4 regions of the Bacillus sp. FJAT-42376 genome follow, and region 2 is predicted to be linked to each of the others. Evidence: a T-box and tRNA genes for the amino acid it is inferred to sense, from the RefSeq annotation. Region 2 holds a T-box; the other regions hold tRNA genes.

Region 1 (4,213 bases), 1.2 Mb from region 2:
ATCCGGAAGGGTCTGTTTTAATTACAGTTGGAAATACAAAAGTCATCTGCAATGCGAGTATTGAGGACCGAGTGCCTCCTTTCATGAGAGGGCAGGGGAAAGGGTGGATTACGGCAGAGTACTCCATGCTCCCGAGAGCAACTGAGCAAAGAACCATAAGAGAATCTTCAAAAGGAAAAGTTTCAGGAAGAACGATGGAAATTCAGCGTTTAATCGGACGGGCTTTAAGAGCCGTTGTCGACCTGAATAAGCTTGGAGAAAGGACAATCTGGATTGACTGTGATGTGATTCAGGCAGATGGGGGAACTAGAACCGCTTCCATAACAGGAGCATTTACTGCTATGACGATTGCACTTGGCAAGCTTGTGGATAAAAATATTTTAACCGAATTGCCTGTAACAGATTTCCTTGCGGCTACTTCCGTTGGAATTGATCCTGAAAACGGTGAAATCCTGGATTTGAATTACATAGAAGACTCTTCTGCGGAAGTGGATATGAATGTCATTATGACGTCCAGAAATGAATTGGTGGAGCTGCAGGGAACAGGTGAGGAAGCAACCTTCTCAAGGAATCAGCTGAACAAACTTTTAGATCTGGCAGAAGAGGGTATACATACATTAATTGAACATCAAAAATCGGTTTTGGGTGATTGGGCCTCTCATATTGTCAAAAATCTTGAGAAAGAAGGTTGAAACAAGTGAGCCAAATCATAATTGCCACACGTAATGAAGGGAAAGCCGCAGAATTTAAATCTCTTTTTGAACCGAAAGGATTTCAGACGGTTTCGCTTAACGAGTTTCCAAATCTTCCGGACGTAGAGGAAACCGGCCATTCCTTCGAAGAAAATGCGATTCTGAAAGCTGAAACCATCTCCAGGCTTACCGGAAAGCCAGTCATTGCCGATGATTCTGGTCTCTCCATAGATTCGCTTGGAGGAGACCCTGGAATTTATTCGGCGAGGTATGCGGGGGAAGAAAAAGATGATGCCGCCAATATAAGAAAAGTATTGGAGAATATGAAAGACGTGGAGAAGGAGCAAAGAACGGGCAGGTTCAGATGTGCGCTGGCGATTGCTGCTCCAGGCAAAGAAACAAAAACCGTCGAGGGATCTGTTGAGGGACTGATCACGGAAACTCCGGCAGGAATGAATGGCTTTGGCTATGATCCGATCTTTTTGGTGAAGGACAAAGGTGTGACGATGGCAGAGCTTACACAGGCTGAAAAGAACAAAATCAGCCATCGGGCAGATGCGCTGAAAAAGCTGGAGAAGCTGATTCGAGAGTACTTCTAACGGGGGGATTGCAATGAAAGTGCTGATTATGAGCGACAGCCACGGCCTTACAGAGGAAATGGCCTTAATAATTGACCGGCATAAAAATGAGACATCCGCCGTTATCCACTGCGGGGATTCAGAACTCCAGGCAGATGATCAGGCAGTCCATTCAATGTGGATTGTAGGGGGAAACTGTGATTTTGATACAAGATATCCCGATGAACTTGTTCAAGAAGCAGGGCAGTACCGGTTCCTGATTGCCCACGGGCATCTGCACTCCGTGAAATCCACCCTTATGAATTTAAAATATAAAGCTCAGGAGACAGGAGCATCAATTGTTTGCTTCGGGCATACCCATATCGCAGGCAGCGAAATGAACGACCGCATCCTGTTTATTAATCCAGGCAGCATTCGGCTGCCGAGAGTGCGCCCTGAGAGGTCCTATGCTATAATCACCCTTGAAGATCAGCAAGCGCATGTTTTATTTTATGATTTTTCAGGAAATCCTATAAAAGAGCTGGAAAAATCCTATTCCTTTGCATAAAATATAAGAGGGAGGAAGAAATTCCTCCTTTTCCAAAAAAACTTTTGAAAAGTTATTGACTTTATTATCGAAAGAAAATATAATAAATCTTGTCGCTGATACAGAAACAACAAATCAGCTGAAACAAAATCATGTCCCAGTAGCTCAGCCGGATAGAGCATACGCCTTCTAAGCGTACGGTCGGGAGTTCGAATCTCTCCTGGGACGCCATACTATTACATACTCAACCTTCTGAAAAAATTTTTTTCAGAAGGTTTTTTGTTTTGCTGCGAAAATAAATTGTCCTCATTGTGTGATCCCCTTTCGAATCCTGTCAAAAAACCCTGTCAGAAAAAAGTACAAAAAAATTGCAAAAAAGCTTTTCCTATTATGACGCGGATGTAAGCGTATACAAATTATTTAATTAATCTAAATTATCAGTTAATTTAGAAAAAGGGTGTTGACTCTCGTCTGGAACGGGCGTAAGATAGGTTCAAACATTCAACACACGGCATTTTACAACTTTAAATCATCCATATAACGTTGTTATAGGATTTTTTTTACAACTTATTTTGTATTCGTTTAAAGCGTCTTTACATTAAAGGAAAGGTGTGACCAGGCATGAGTGATCAGTGGATCTTCTTGAACGGTGAATTTGTACGGAAGGAAGATGCCAAGATTTCTGTATACGATCACGGATTCTTGTACGGAGATGGCATATTTGAAGGAATCAGGGTATACAACGGGAACATCTTTCGAATGAAAGAGCATATGGACCGGCTTTATGAATCAGGCAAATCCATTTTGCTCAATATGCCATACAGCCAGGAAGACTTAACGAAACTTGTCATTCAGACAGTGGAAAAGAATGGACTTAGAAATGCCTACATCCGTCTCGTAGTTTCAAGAGGAGTAGGGGATCTCGGACTGGACCCTTATAAATGTCCGGCAGCGAATGTGGTCATCATTGTTGAACCGCTGGCCATTTTTCCAAAACACCTTTATGAATCTGGAATCGATATCGTTACGGTGCCTACAAGAAGAAACCGGCCGGACGTATTAAGCCCCAAGGTAAAATCATTAAACTACTTAAACAACATTCTTGTAAAGATTGAGGCACACCTTGCAAATGTGAGCGAAGCACTCATGCTGAACGATCAAGGCTACGTAGCTGAAGGATCAGCCGATAACGTCTTTATTGTTAAAAAGGGCAAGCTGCTTACGCCGCCGGGCTATATCGGGGCACTCGAAGGGATCACAAGGAATGCCATTATTGATATTGCCCATGAACTCGGCTACCAGGTTTCGGAAGAGCCCTTTACACGCCATGATGTTTATACAGCCGAAGAGGTTTTCCTCACAGGAACGGCAGCTGAAGTGATTGCCGTAGTCAAAGTGGATGGAAGAGTGATTGGAAACGGTACGCCGGGTGAGCACACGAAATATCTGCTTGAACAGTTTAGACGAAAAGTGATTGAAGAAGGCGAAAAAGTGAATCTTCCTGAAGAAAATCTTCATGTCAGCTAAAGTCTGCAAACTCATAAAGCAAAACAATGACGGGGAAAAGTAATTGTCTGAATCAGCCATCTACAGAGAGCCGGGTCGCTGGAAGCCGGTGTTGGCACGGATGATGAACTCACCTCGGAGTGCCCTTTTGAATGAAGTAGAAAGGGCCGGGTGCATCCGAAGCACTCGTTATTAAAACGAACATGATTGTTCCTGAGATGGCTGGATGGCCATGAAAAAGGGTGGTACCGCGCAGAGATCTAACCTCTTCGCCCCTTTGATCCGCTGTATACGGGTCTTATGAGGGGTGGAGAGGTTTTTATATTGCTTTACCGTTTTGCGGAGGCGCACGTTTTGGGGATGAGACGCTTTTGAAAGAAGAGGAGGCAAAAACATGAAACTGCAAGCAGAGATGGATGAGGTACAGCTCGAACAGCCTTTAAGGATGACCGGAGGCAGCATGCTGATTGAAGCGCTGAAAAGAGAAAAGGTAGAAGTGCTTTTTGGATATCCGGGAGGAGCTGTCCTTCCGCTTTACGACAAACTGTATGATTCAGGGCTGTTTCATATTCTGACGAGACATGAACAGGGTGCCATTCATGCTGCTGAGGGATATGCAAGGATTTCAGGCAGGCCCGGGGTAGTTATCGCTACTTCGGGACCCGGGGCTACAAATCTTGTAACAGGTCTTGCAGATGCCATGATTGACTCGCTTCCACTCGTGGTTTTTACCGGGCAGGTAGCCTCAACGGTTATCGGATCCGATGCCTTTCAGGAAGCGGATGTCCTCGGAATCACCATGCCGATCACTAAACACAGTGTCCAGGTGAGGCATGTAGATGAACTTCCGATGGCTGTCAAGGAAGCATTTCACATCGCCTCTACCGGGAGACCTGGTCCTGTACTAATCG
Region 2 (4,213 bases):
TAAACCGTCATTTTCCAGCTGGACCGCGCAAGCCATGCTTCATCTTCCTTATAATCCGGAATCATTTTTCCGACAAGGCGCCAGAAGGAGCGGTCGTGATTCAGATGGACCATGTGGCACATTTCGTGAACCACCACATAGTCAATCACCCTCGGCGGCGCCATCGCTAGCCGCCAGTTAAAGGTTAGCCGCAGCCCCGAATCACACGTTCCCCACGTTGTTTTGCTGTCCGTAATGCGGACGGAACGCGGCTTTGTTTTAAAATGTTTTTGATGGGCGGAGATTCTTTTTTCCACCAAACCCTTGCACTGCTGATAATAAAACCGCTTCAGCGCCTGCCTGATTTTTTCTTCCTCCAGCTTGCTTACCACTACATGCAGCTCTTCCCCTTTAAAGGAGACATGATCCTGCTCCGCATGTAAATCTTGATGGATTTTTATGGAATAGGATTTCCCTAAATAAAGAAAGCTCTCTCCCTCTTCATACACCTTTACTTGAGGACCAAGCAGACGCTCCTTATTCTCTTTTACTTTTTGCTGAATCAGATTCCATTTTTCCTCTATTACAGCCAGCACAGCAGCATCCAGAGTGCCTTTTGGAGCCTGGACTTCCACATTTCCATATACATCCACATAGATGCCGATGGAAGAGCGCTTTTTATATTGGATATCAAAGCTGATCGTTTCACCTGAATACGTATGAATCATGATTTCCGCCGTTCCTATTCTCTAAATTTGATCGCTAATCCTTTTAAGAAATTACGGGCATATTTGTCCCCGCATTCTTTATAATTTTTGTGGCCTTCTTTTCTCAGCAAGGCACCCAGCTCACCCTTTGTGACGGTGACACCGGCAAGCTCCAATACCTCAAGCATATCCTCTGCCGTGAAGGATAAGGCGATTTTCACTTTCTTTAACAGCACATTATTTGGATGTCCGAGTGTCATTTCAGGTCTTCCAGGCTGGCCCTCCTGCTTCCCTCTTTTAAATACAATAAGGCCGTTTAAAAATGACTCGAACATGAACGGACTGCACGGGATATGGTCTTCGTTTTCTTCATAAACATCATCCTCATTGGATTTTGTGAGGATTTTTCTTACATCTTCTCTGGAAACCTCAACGCCGCCGTATCCAAAAATCTCTTCCACCTCGGAATTTCTCAAATCAAGTGCATATCGTAATCGTATTAGACGATCATTATTATCCATATTCATGGCTATCTCCTGTTTGCGGACTTTAAGCAGAACCGTCCATCGTTTATTTTTATTCTTTAAATCATTAGTCTAACACGATAAGAATAAGTTTTATAGAGACCCTTACGAAACAGGATTGACATTTTCTTCAATTTGGATATACTAATACAAAATATAATGATATTCCAGGACTGGGAGAGTATCTGTTAACTGATGTCAAAGCGAGCCGGGGCGGTGTAAGCCGGTACAGGGGTTAACAGGGAAACGGACCCACGAGAATGGCTTCTGAACTCATACAGTAGGAGGCCACGGCTAAAAACCGTTATTTTATTGAGTGGTTAAACAGATGTTTAACAACAAGAGTGGTACCGCGAATGCTTAAGCCTTCGTCTCTTATACAGAGACGGAGGCTTTTTTATTTTGGAGGAGGGATGAAATGATCAGTAAAGTATTTGAAAGCCGAATCGAGAACACCGTTCAAAGCCTTTTTAAAAAGCTTGGCCTCGTATATAACGGGGAAATCAAGATTCATATTGAGCAGCCAGCCCACTTGGAGCATGGAGATTATTCCACCAATATTGCCATGCAGCTTGGCAAATCTCTGCGCAAGGCGCCTATTGAAATTGCCGGCATGCTGAAAACGCAGCTGGAAGAGGAAAGCAGCACGGATCAGCTGATTAGCAAAATTGACATTGCTCCACCCGGGTTTATCAATTTGTATATAGATTGGAACCATTGGGCTAACAACGACTTCGCCCTGCCTGTGATGACAGGTCAAAAAGCCGTGATTGAGCATACATCGATCAATCCGAATAAGTCCGCACATATCGGTCACCTCCGTAATTCATGTATCGGCGATGTCCTCGTCCGCCTGCTGAAAAGAAAGGGCTTTGAGGTCGAGGTGCACAACTATATTGATGATTTAGGGAATCAGCTGGCAGATACAGTTGTAGGCATTTTGAACATCCCTGAGAAAAAGGAACACTCCCGATTTGGAGACTTTTGCTGGGACATTTACTCAAAGGTCAATGAAGAGTATGAGGAGAATCCGCCCCTTCTGGAGGAGCGGACGACCGTCCTCCATGCCATTGAAGAAGGCAAAGATAATCTAGCGTGGATCGGTTCTCTTGTTGCGGAGCGGATTGTGCGTGAGCATCTTGAAGAAATGAATGAGTTTGGCATATGCTATGACCTGCTCGTATGGGAAAGCCATATTGTAAGGCAGGGATTTTGGGCTTCCGCATTTCATTTACTGAAACAAACGGAGCTATTTCACCTTGAAACGTCCGGGAAGCTTAAAGGATGCTGGGTATTGAAGCAGCCCTCGGCTGAAAATGAAGAAAATGATTTGGAGCATAACCAGGATAAGGTTTTGGTTCGTTCCAACGGAATTTTAACGTATACCGCTAAGGATATCGCCTATCATCTATGGAAATTCGGATTGCTTGAGAACGATTTTTTGTATAAGCGCTTTACTGAAGACCTTTGGACGACAAGCACCACTGGCAACCGTTTATCATACGGGAAGGCCGACCTTGTCATCAATGTCATCGACTACCGCCAGGCATATCCGCAGGCTATGGTGAAGCAAGCGCTCGAAGTTCTTGGGTTTACAAAACAAGCCGAAGAGCTCCGTCATGTAAGTTACGGAGTGGTGTCCCTCAGTCCCCGTGCTGCTAAGGAACTCGGTATCGACATCTCAAGCGGCAAAGCGTCATATGCGATGTCAGGCAGACAGGGAATCGGCATTAAAATTGCGGAACTGCTGGACAGCATGGAGAGTATTATTGAACAGACCCGTTCAGAGAAAAACGGGCTCTCGAGCAGAGCGATTGCCGCGGCCTCCATCCGCTACTATCTGCTTCGATTCAGCCTTTTGACCGAGGTCATCTTTGATATTCAGCAGGCCACAGAAGTCACCGGAAATACAGGTGTCTACCTAATGTATTCCCACGCCCGGGCAGCAAGTGTTTTAACGAAAGCCGGCACAGGGTTCAAAAAGCCAAATGAAATCAGCCATCTGGAAAAAGCAGAATATGCCTTAATCCGCCACATTGCAGCCTGGCCGGACACCCTGGAAGCTGCCTGCAGCGAGCTCTCGCCCAGCACAATCTGCACCTATGCCCATGAACTTGCCACCCTTTTCAATAACTTTTACGCGGCCTGCCCAATCATGAGAGCGGACAATGATCAAAAAGCCTTAAGATTATGGCTTACCTCTCAATTTAAAGTGACCATGGGAGATGCCCTCGGTGTTCTCGGGCTGCCGGCACCTGAGCGGATGTAGGGGTTTGAAGGCAAGTAGGTGTTTAAAGTCAACGATCCATTCTATATTTAACCCGCTTCGAACTCTTAGGGCGGGTTTTTATTTTTTTGATTAGAGCAAGAGATTGTTTTAAGAAAAATCACGAATCTTCAAAAATTTATAGAGATATAAGTCCGTCTTGATGATAAACTCATATCAATAAGTCGTTTTTTCATAGTTAAAACGCTACACCCTTTTGAAAACGCTTTCCTATTGTTAAAATTCTGCTCTAAAGAGGTTGATGAACAATGACAATGCTGATAAAGGAACCATCGATTTTTAATCATAGCGGGAAAAAGATTGTGACGGAGGACCGGGAGATTTCCATCATTGCGAGGATTGAGGAGCCAATGATCGCCATTCTCGGAAATGTATTGAGTAGTGAGGAATGCGAAGAACTCATTGATTTATCAAAGGAACACATGAACCGTTCCAAGATTGGATCAGGGAGAGATGTAAGCGGGATTCGGACGAGCAGCGGCACGTTCCTGCCGGAATCAGAACACGGTGTGACGGCGCGGATTGAAAGACGGGTGGCCCAGATTATGAATATTCCCTCAAGTCATGGAGAAGGGCTTCATATATTAAATTATAAACCGGGAGAAGAGTACAAAGCTCACCACGACTATTTTAAGACGGCCGCGAACCCAAGAATCAGCACACTGGTCATGTACTTGAATGATGTGGAGGAAGGCGGGGAAACGTACTTCCCTCAT
Region 3 (4,213 bases), 1.5 Mb from region 2:
TTAAAACATTGTTTTCTCCAACGACCAGCAGGGAATCTACACGGTTCTGCCTCATGATCTGAATCGCGTCTGTAAGTGTTCTCTCTGCCGTCACTGTAATAGGATTCGGGTTCATCAGCTGCTCAACCCGCTCCAGATTCGGCCGGGCCTGTAGCAGACGTTCTTTTCCGATAAATTCTTCGACAAATTCATTCGCTGGATTTCTTAGGATTTCATCAGGCGTCCCGACCTGGACAATTTCTCCTCCCCGAAGAATGACAATCCGGTCAGCCAGTTTAATCGCTTCATCCATATCGTGAGTAACAAACACAATCGTTTTATGTAAGGTTTTCTGAAGTTTCTTAAATTCTTCCTGAAGGGCATCCCGTGTAATGGGGTCCAGCGCCCCAAATGGCTCATCCATAAGAATCAGCGGCGGATCAGCTGCAAGTGCACGCAGCACGCCAATCCGCTGCTGCTGTCCTCCGCTCAATTCGTGAGGGTAGCGGTCAAGGTATTCAGGCCCCATATCAACGAGCTTAAGAAGCTCTTCGGCTCTGGCTCTCTTTTTATCTTCCGGCCATTTCAGCAATTTCGGTACGAGCACAATATTTTGCTGGATGGTCATATGAGGGAATAAACCGATCTGCTGGATGACGTAACCGATTTCACGTCTGAGCTGAACCGGGTCTTTATCCAGAATGTTTTCCCCTTCGATGAAAATGTCTCCCTCTGAAGGTTCAATCATCCGGTTGATCATTTTCATGGTCGTGGTTTTCCCGCATCCGCTTGGTCCGATGAAGCAGATAAATTCGCCTTTTTCGATCTCCAGATTGATTTCTTTTACTGCATGTTTTCCGCCTTTGTAAATCTTTGATACATTCGTCAGTTTTAGCAAATACCTGCACCTCCAGTTTTATACATCTGTTTTCTTTCCTTCTTTCCTGCTGTCTTATCCATTGACTGTACGATCTGCAGCCCTAATCCTTATGTATTTTAGAAGAGGATAAGAAATGGGGAGAGAATGTTGCATCAAGCCTGTTTAAAGGGAACGCTTAAAAAGTATAAAGGGTATAAGGTTTATACCCATATTGAAGGAAGGTTAAGCCTTTTTTCTTCTTTTTTCGAGGAAATTCGATATTTTCCGCTCAGACCTTTCCCGGGAAGGGGTGGGTAGAAATGGAGATTGGAAGTGTAGGCAACTTTAAAACAGCGGGAATTTAAAACCTATCATTTTACAAAAATATAAGGAAATGGTACATAATAGATATGCAAGAAATCATAAAGATTGGAGGCAAGGAAATGAAATCTACAGGAATCGTCAGAAAAGTAGATGAACTTGGACGGGTTGTCCTGCCAATCGAGTTAAGAAGAGCGCTGCATATTGAAGATAAAGATCCAATTGAAATTTTCCTGGATGATGAGAAAATTGTGCTGCAAAAGTATACCTCTCAGGACAGCTGCTTGGTTACGGGGGAAATCAGCGCGGAAAATCAGTCTTTTGCCGACGGGAAAATCATTTTGAGTCCTGAAGGTGCTCAAAAATTAGTAGAAGAACTGCAAGAGAGGATGCAAATACATGTATGATCCTGCCATCATATAAGTCCAAAACGAGTTTTTGTAGGTCCTATTAAGGCCTTATGTTGATTTTTAACACTAGTTTATTGAAGTGGAAAGCGAGCGCCTGTAACGGAAATCAGCAGCAAAGTTTAATAGAGGTTCAAAAAAAAAGCAGCCGGCAAATCCTGTGAACAGGAAAGCGGCTGCTTTTTGACGTCCCAGGCGAGATTCGAACTCACGGCCTACAGCTTAGGAGGCTGTCGCTCTATCCTGCTGAGCTACTGGGACATAGAACAACATTATAAATCAAAACATGAAGAAGGTCAAAGAAAAACCTATAGATGCGAGCGTATGTTTGCTATAATAGATGAGAATACATAACAGCTAGAATAGGCGGATGGATGATGAGAGGAAGTTCACATGCTTTTATTGGCGGCGCAGCCGGTATGGCTGTCGCATATGGCCACCATGCAGATCCGGTTGCGGCTGCTTCTTTAATTGGAATCGGGGTCCTTTCCGGGCTTGTACCGGATTTAGATGTAAACGGAAAGCTATCGAATACACTCACCTCAAGAAAGTGGATTTATGGGCTGCTCGCTCTGATGGGTGTCCTGCTCGCAAGTGACAGTGCCCTGACTGAAAGAGGGACGCAGCAGTGGCTAGGGATGGTGATTGGAGCAGGTCTGATTGCCCTGCCAAGAATTTTTATGAAAAAGAGGACCATCCTTTTAATGACTGGAGTTGTCATTGCAGGGGCAGGGATGGTTTTAAATGAGATGTGGATCATTTTGATGGGGGTTTTCATTTGTGCAGCATCGCGACAGCCTCATAGAGGAATTACACATTCCATCATCGGTTTAATTTATTTTGGTTTTATCGGTTTTTATCTGGAACAGGATTTGCAGATTCAGGGTGTATTTTATACTTCTATAGCTGGGTATGCGAGTCATCTCCTTGCCGATCTAAAAGTGCTCCCGGCGAACCGGAAGGGCGTGAAGCTCCTGCAGCCATTCTCCAAAAAAGAATTTTGATGAGGTGATAGATGATGGGCTGGGAGATTAAGAGTTTTCAGGAATTATCAGCTGAAACGCTTTACTCGATTTTAAGGGAAAGAACGCAGGTATTTGTAGTGGAACAAAATTGTCCGTATCTTGAAGTGGATGGGAAGGACTTGGCATCCTTTCACCTTTATCATGAAATAGACGGAGAGATCACTGCTTACGCAAGGCTTCTGCCCGCCGGTATCTCTTTTCCGGAGGCATCCATAGGCAGGGTTCTCGTTAAAGCGGAATACAGAGGACAAGGACTGGCCGTGATGTTAATGGAAAAAGCGCTTGAATTCATTCGGGAGGAACAAATGGAACCCGCTGTGCAAATTCAGGCTCAGGAATATTTACGGGACTTCTATGGTTCATTCGGGTTTGAGGCTGTAACGGAAACCTATTTGGAAGACGGCATTCCTCATATAGATATGATGGTCCGGTTTAAGGAGCGGCCTTAGCCCTGATTAAAGAGAAAAAATGCACACGATTTAATTTGCTGTTTTATGAAACCTATTCGGGATAGGATTCGACAAATACTATGAAAGATCTTCAATGATTTTCCTTTGCTGCATGATTTTATGGTACCATTATTTTTGTGATTTTAATTCGGGAGGTCTTATCCATCATGTACAAGCACATTATTACGCTGGGAGCCGCTTTCATGCTGATTTTTGCCGCTGGCTGCCAATCCCAGGAATCATCATCAGGCGAAAGAAAAGCAGAACCTGCCAAAACAGAGCAATCCGTTCAAGACGAGCAGGGTCAAGCGGAACAGCCGGCTAAAGAAGAGTCACCTGATCAGGGTACGGCCAAAGAAGAAGAACCTGCGAAAGAAGAGCAGGATCAAGCAGAAACAGAACCTGCAGATGAAAATGCAGGAACGGAAACAGAAGAGCCTGACCAGGGAGATACTGGAGAGGAGCAGCCCGCTCAAGAAGAAACACATTATGTCTCTCCTTTTGAAATGAGAGATGAAATTTCAATCGGATTAACAAAAGAAGAAGCCGAAAGTGTGCTTCAGAATACACAGCCGTCAGAAGTAACGACCGAGGATGGCTCCAAGGCATTCCGCTATGATTACATGCCGGCGGATGGCTATAAGCCTGCCGCAGCCGACCCGGACGTCGAAGGGATAAAAGCAGGCAAAATGGAAGCGCAGGTGTTCATCTACTATACACCTGAAAATACAGTTGAACGATTTACGATCTATCATAAAACGGACGATGGAAAAGTAATTGAGTACCGTGACGAAGGCAATGGAGAAGGAACTGAAAGTTTGATTAACTGAAAAGCAGCCGCAAACCGTTTATGGTTTGCGGTTTTTTCTTTGGACATGTTTTTCCCGCCATCCGAATAAAATAATTAAAAACAAGGAGGGGAACCGCCTGTGAGCATAAGGAAGAGTATATGGCCGGCACTTATGGCTCTGTGCATCATTGGTGCTTCTGTATATATGGGTTCCTGGGACATTCGGAATGAAAAAATTCACAGCCCGGTCCTGATCGGCGGGGATGAGGAAACGGTATCGGTCCAGGGCGTGCCGGCGGATGCTTCAGAGGATCCGTTTGACCTCGAAGACCGGCTTGTCGGGACGAAGAAAGTGGAGGACAAAGGGATCACTTATCAAGTTG
Region 4 (4,213 bases), 570 kb from region 2:
TGAAATAATTCAATTGGGGGATATGGTGTTTTTTTGCTTAATGGCAAAGGCACTTAACATAAAGATCAAAAGGGAGAGGGGATTCATATGGTAGAGAAGCAAGTGGAAGTCCGCCTGAAAAATGGCCTGCAAGCACGTCCTGCAGCTTTATTTGTTCAAGAAGCCAATCGATATGGCTCGGACATTTTTCTCGAAAAAGAAGGAAAAAAGGTAAACGCCAAAAGCATTATGGGATTAATGAGTCTTGCCATTGGCACAGGTTCCACAATCACGCTGATCGCAGAGGGGCATGATGAACAAGAGGCGCTTGAAGCGCTTGAGGAATATGTGCATCAGGAGATATAAAAAACGGATTGCCTGAAAAGGGCAATCCGTTTTTTTTGTTACTTCTTCTCGCTGTTATCCAAAATGTTGCGGTTCATAATTTTATCGATCAAACCGTATTCCAGTGCTCTTTCAGCTGTCATGAAGTTATCGCGGTCCGTGTCGCGGCTGATCACTTCAAGCGGCTGTCCAGTGCGGTCTGAAAGAATTTGATTCAATTTTTCACGAAGGAATAGAATGCGCTTAGCGGCAATTTCAATTTCTGTTGCTTGACCTTGAGCTCCTCCAAGAGGCTGATGGATCATAACCTCACTGTTTGGAAGGGCATAGCGCTTGCCTTTCGTGCCTGCTGCAAGAAGGAATGCACCCATTGATGCAGCCATACCGATACAGATAGTATTAACATCCGGTTTAATGAACTGCATGGTATCATAAATGGCCATACCAGCTGTAATGGATCCGCCAGGGCTATTGATGTAAATGGAAATATCCTTTTCTGGATCTTCTGCTTCAAGGAATAAAAGCTGGGCAACAACAGCGTTTGCTACATTGTCGTCAATTCCGCTCCCAAGCATAATGATTCGGTCTTTCAGCAAGCGGGAATAAATATCGTATGCACGTTCTCCGCGGTTCGTTTGCTCAATAACTGTAGGAATTAAATTCACAGTATAGCCTCCCTTTTAATATGTAATTTCCTTATGTACTATCATCATACAATTATGGTCAATAAAGGTCAAACAAAAACAACCGGCTTTTAACAGTCTATGCCGACTGTATTCATCATACCCCTTTCATAAGGATTTAAACAGCATAAACGATAGATGCCATTCACATATAGCCCATCGCTTAGAAAAGATATTATCCGGGAAGTCCGTATTTTAAAAGATAACAAATCAGACAAAAGGTTCTTCGGAATGATAAGATAAGATTCAATGAAAGCCGATTGAGGTTTCTCAAAAGGAAAGGGCGGAATCGAATGATTAAACTGAAGAAGGAAGCGAAGGCCGATATGATTTCCAAGCTGCAGGACTACCTGTACAAAGAATGGGATGAGGAAATCGGCGACCTGGCTGCTGAAATTTTTCTTGAGTACATTGGCAATGAGCTGGGGCCTTATTTTTATAACCAGGGAGTGGAAGATGCAAGGGCATTGCTGAATGAGAAGCTTCTGGATTTGGAAGAAGAATACTATTCGCTTGAAAAGCCGCTTCGGAAAAGAAAGCTTGATTCATAGGGTTTTTGTAAATGGGCTCCTGCGGATTGCCGGATCGGATGCTTAAGTGACACATGGCGCGCACTTAAGCATCCTCATAACGGGTGCCCTCGGCTTTTTGCCGTACAGTTTAATTGCCTGAATGCCATTGGAATGATAAAGAACTTCTTCGATTACTGCCTGCAGTTCCGGTGGATCATAGTTTAAACGGTTTGGAAATTTGCAAAGCTTCTCATTATCAATAATAAAGTGCTTGATTTATTGGGGTTAGTATCATATAATATTCCTTGCTGACACTTAAGGCGCTCGTAGCTCAGTTGGATAGAGCGGTGGTTTCCGGTACCACGTCTGTCGGGGGTTCGAATCCCTTCGAGCGCGCCATACATAATAAGAACAGTCCTTCTGGCTATGCTGGAGGGGCTTTTTTTGATTTGCACAGGATCTCAGAGGCATCGCCAGGTGCATACTCCGTATCCTTTTTCAGCACAAGCAGGTTAAATGACCGCTGGGAAAACCGCGGGGCTTTATGAAAACGTTATGGCGAAGATGGCCATTTAGCCCCTGCAAGCTTTATTTTGATGCAAATGTCATCCTTGAAATTGCATAAAAAACCGCCATCCCGAACCGGAAGGCGGTTAAATTGATTTTATAAGAATTATGTACACTCCAGTGCGCATAGGCACTGGCTGGAATGGACGTGTGTGCAGCAGCAGAATCACTGCTGATTTATGGATTGTACCAAATATTTTTAGATAAGAAAAGAGGAAATGTTTACTGTTGTTTTTGTTCAGCTTTAACTGTGCTGTATGCTTTGTCCAGATGCTGAATCCGCTTAAGCACTTCAGCGTTTTTTGTCAGCTGGTCCTGAACAAGCGTCGATACTACAGAACGGTAATAGCTGTTCATCGCATCTGTTTTGGCCATTTTTCCCTGATTCATTTCAATATGCTGGCGAAAATTCTGTTCGAAATAAGGAATGGAAAAAAGTTCGCTCATGAAGGATTCTCCTTTCTGATTTTTCTCCTAAAATCCCTTAGCTTCATGTAAAATGAAGGGAGGAGGTAGGACCGTTATGAAAATTAAACAAGGCTTATCACAGGAGCAGTCCTTAAAGCTTCATATGTCCCAGGAGCTGAAACAGGCACTTGCCCTTCTCCAATATAACTCAATGGAACTGGAGCGGTATATACAGGAACTGGCTCTGGATAATCCCCTAATTGAAATAAAAGAACAATCTGGTTTGAATGTATTTTACCATAGAAAAATATCAAAAAGGAAAAGCGGAGATTTCAGCATAATGGAAACTGCCAGCGCTGCTCCATATAGCTTATCTGATCACTTGCAAGAGCAGCTGAGGCTGACAGGCACGAATGGATCTATTGCTAAGGGAACAAGGCTCTTAATCGATATGCTTGATGAAAACGGTTACTTGGACGGTGATGCCGAAAATGCGCTCTGCAGTACTGGATTAACGGCGGAAGAAGCAAACCGGTGTATAGACGTTTTGCAAAGCCTGGACCCTGCAGGCATTGGGGCGAGAAGCCTGCAGGAATGTCTTTTGCTGCAAATGCAGAGGATGACAGAGAAGCCGAAAGTGGCAGAGGCGGTCATCAGGGATCATTTCAAGCTTTTTGCGGAACGGTCCTGGAAGCTTTTAAAGAAAATTTCAGGATTCAGCATGGAGGACATTCAGGATGTGTTTGATTTTACCCTCCGCCTCCAGCCAAAGCCGGGCAGCGCATTTGCGGGAGGGCAAGCCTCCTACATTATTCCGGATCTAATTGTAGAGCGTCGGGAAACTGGAATCGCGGCAGCCTGCAACGATGAAGCGGTACCCCAAATCAGAATCAGCAGAAAATATGAGAGCCTGAAAAATCAGCATGGGCAGACTGAACTGAAGAAATATTTGTCCGCTAAAGAACAGCAGGGGACATGGCTGCTGAAAACGATGGACCATCGAAAACAAACCATGGTCCAAATCATGAAACAAATTGTTGCGTTCCAAGAGGCCTTTTTTCTTTCAGGAAAACGGGAAATGCTTAAACCGCTGACATTAAACGACTTAGCTGAAGCGTCCGGATTCCATGAATCCACTGTCAGCAGAGCGATAAAAGGAAAATATGTGCAAACACCCTATGGGACGCTTGAAATGAAATCCTTCCTAGTCAATAAAATAGGATCTCTGCAGGAAACGGAACAGTCTGCAGCTGGCGCGAAGGAAATGCTGCTGCGCTTAGTAGAGAGCGAAGATAAAACATCGCCGCTATCAGACCAGATGATTGCCTCTGCTATGCTGGAAAGGCATGATTTAAAGATTTCAAGGCGAACGGTTGCCAAGTATCGCGATCAGCTGAAAATACCGCCGTCTTCTTTAAGAAGACGCTATACGGAGGCAGGGAATGATTAATTTGACCGTCTATTCAAGAGAAGGCTGCCATCTTTGTGAAGAAGCAGTTAACATCATAGCGGAACTGTGTGAGGAGATGGATGGGTCCTATACAATAGTGGACATTCAAAAAGATGATGGTCTGACTGAAAAGTACGGATTGATGATTCCGGTCATTGAAATGGACGGAAAAACCCTGGTATACGGGCAAGTAAAAAAAGATTTTTTAAGTAAGCGGATACATGAGGATGTTAGGATTGAATAAGCTTTCCCTCCCTGTTAAAATAAAT

The links. The T-box of region 2 lies ahead of CEF21_RS01205 (arginine--tRNA ligase). A T-box ahead of a tRNA ligase gene usually reads a tRNA of that ligase, here a tRNA-Arg.
Region 1: it encodes a tRNA-Arg, which carries the amino acid that the T-box ahead of CEF21_RS01205 (arginine--tRNA ligase) is inferred to sense. The anticodon was not compared.
Region 3: it encodes a tRNA-Arg, which carries the amino acid that the T-box ahead of CEF21_RS01205 (arginine--tRNA ligase) is inferred to sense. The anticodon was not compared.
Region 4: it encodes a tRNA-Arg, which carries the amino acid that the T-box ahead of CEF21_RS01205 (arginine--tRNA ligase) is inferred to sense. The anticodon was not compared.

What each region holds. Positions count from the first base shown of each region.
Region 1 is NZ_CP033906.1:3,293,008-3,297,220, reverse strand. It holds gene rph (ribonuclease PH) at 1-692, shown strand, start outside; gene CEF21_RS16550 (XTP/dITP diphosphatase) at 698-1,291, shown strand; gene CEF21_RS16545 (metallophosphoesterase family protein) at 1,305-1,817, shown strand; tRNA gene CEF21_RS16540 (tRNA-Arg) at 1,951-2,027, shown strand; gene ilvE (branched-chain-amino-acid transaminase) at 2,418-3,323, shown strand; T-box leader at 3,341-3,582, shown strand; gene ilvB (acetolactate synthase large subunit) at 3,697-4,213, shown strand, end outside.
Region 2 is NZ_CP033906.1:251,864-256,076, forward strand. It holds gene CEF21_RS01195 (M48 family metallopeptidase) at 1-707, opposite strand, end outside; gene CEF21_RS01200 (YehS family protein) at 722-1,207, opposite strand; T-box leader at 1,371-1,589, shown strand; gene CEF21_RS01205 (arginine--tRNA ligase) at 1,629-3,479, shown strand; gene CEF21_RS01210 (2OG-Fe(II) oxygenase) at 3,746-4,213, shown strand, end outside.
Region 3 is NZ_CP033906.1:1,793,156-1,797,368, forward strand. It holds gene CEF21_RS09080 (betaine/proline/choline family ABC transporter ATP-binding protein) at 1-877, opposite strand, end outside; gene CEF21_RS09085 (AbrB/MazE/SpoVT family DNA-binding domain-containing protein) at 1,282-1,566, shown strand; tRNA gene CEF21_RS09090 (tRNA-Arg) at 1,754-1,827, opposite strand; gene CEF21_RS09095 (metal-dependent hydrolase) at 1,941-2,570, shown strand; gene CEF21_RS09100 (GNAT family N-acetyltransferase) at 2,585-3,040, shown strand; gene CEF21_RS09105 (hypothetical protein) at 3,208-3,870, shown strand; gene CEF21_RS09110 (hypothetical protein) at 3,970-4,213, shown strand, end outside.
Region 4 is NZ_CP033906.1:3,936,157-3,940,369, reverse strand. It holds gene whiA (DNA-binding protein WhiA) at 1-8, shown strand, start outside; gene CEF21_RS19830 (HPr family phosphocarrier protein) at 88-345, shown strand; gene clpP (ATP-dependent Clp endopeptidase proteolytic subunit ClpP) at 384-989, opposite strand; gene CEF21_RS19820 (DUF2164 domain-containing protein) at 1,301-1,558, shown strand; tRNA gene CEF21_RS19815 (tRNA-Arg) at 1,840-1,918, shown strand; gene yvfG (protein YvfG) at 2,309-2,533, opposite strand; gene rpoN (RNA polymerase factor sigma-54) at 2,610-3,944, shown strand; gene CEF21_RS19800 (glutaredoxin family protein) at 3,937-4,188, shown strand.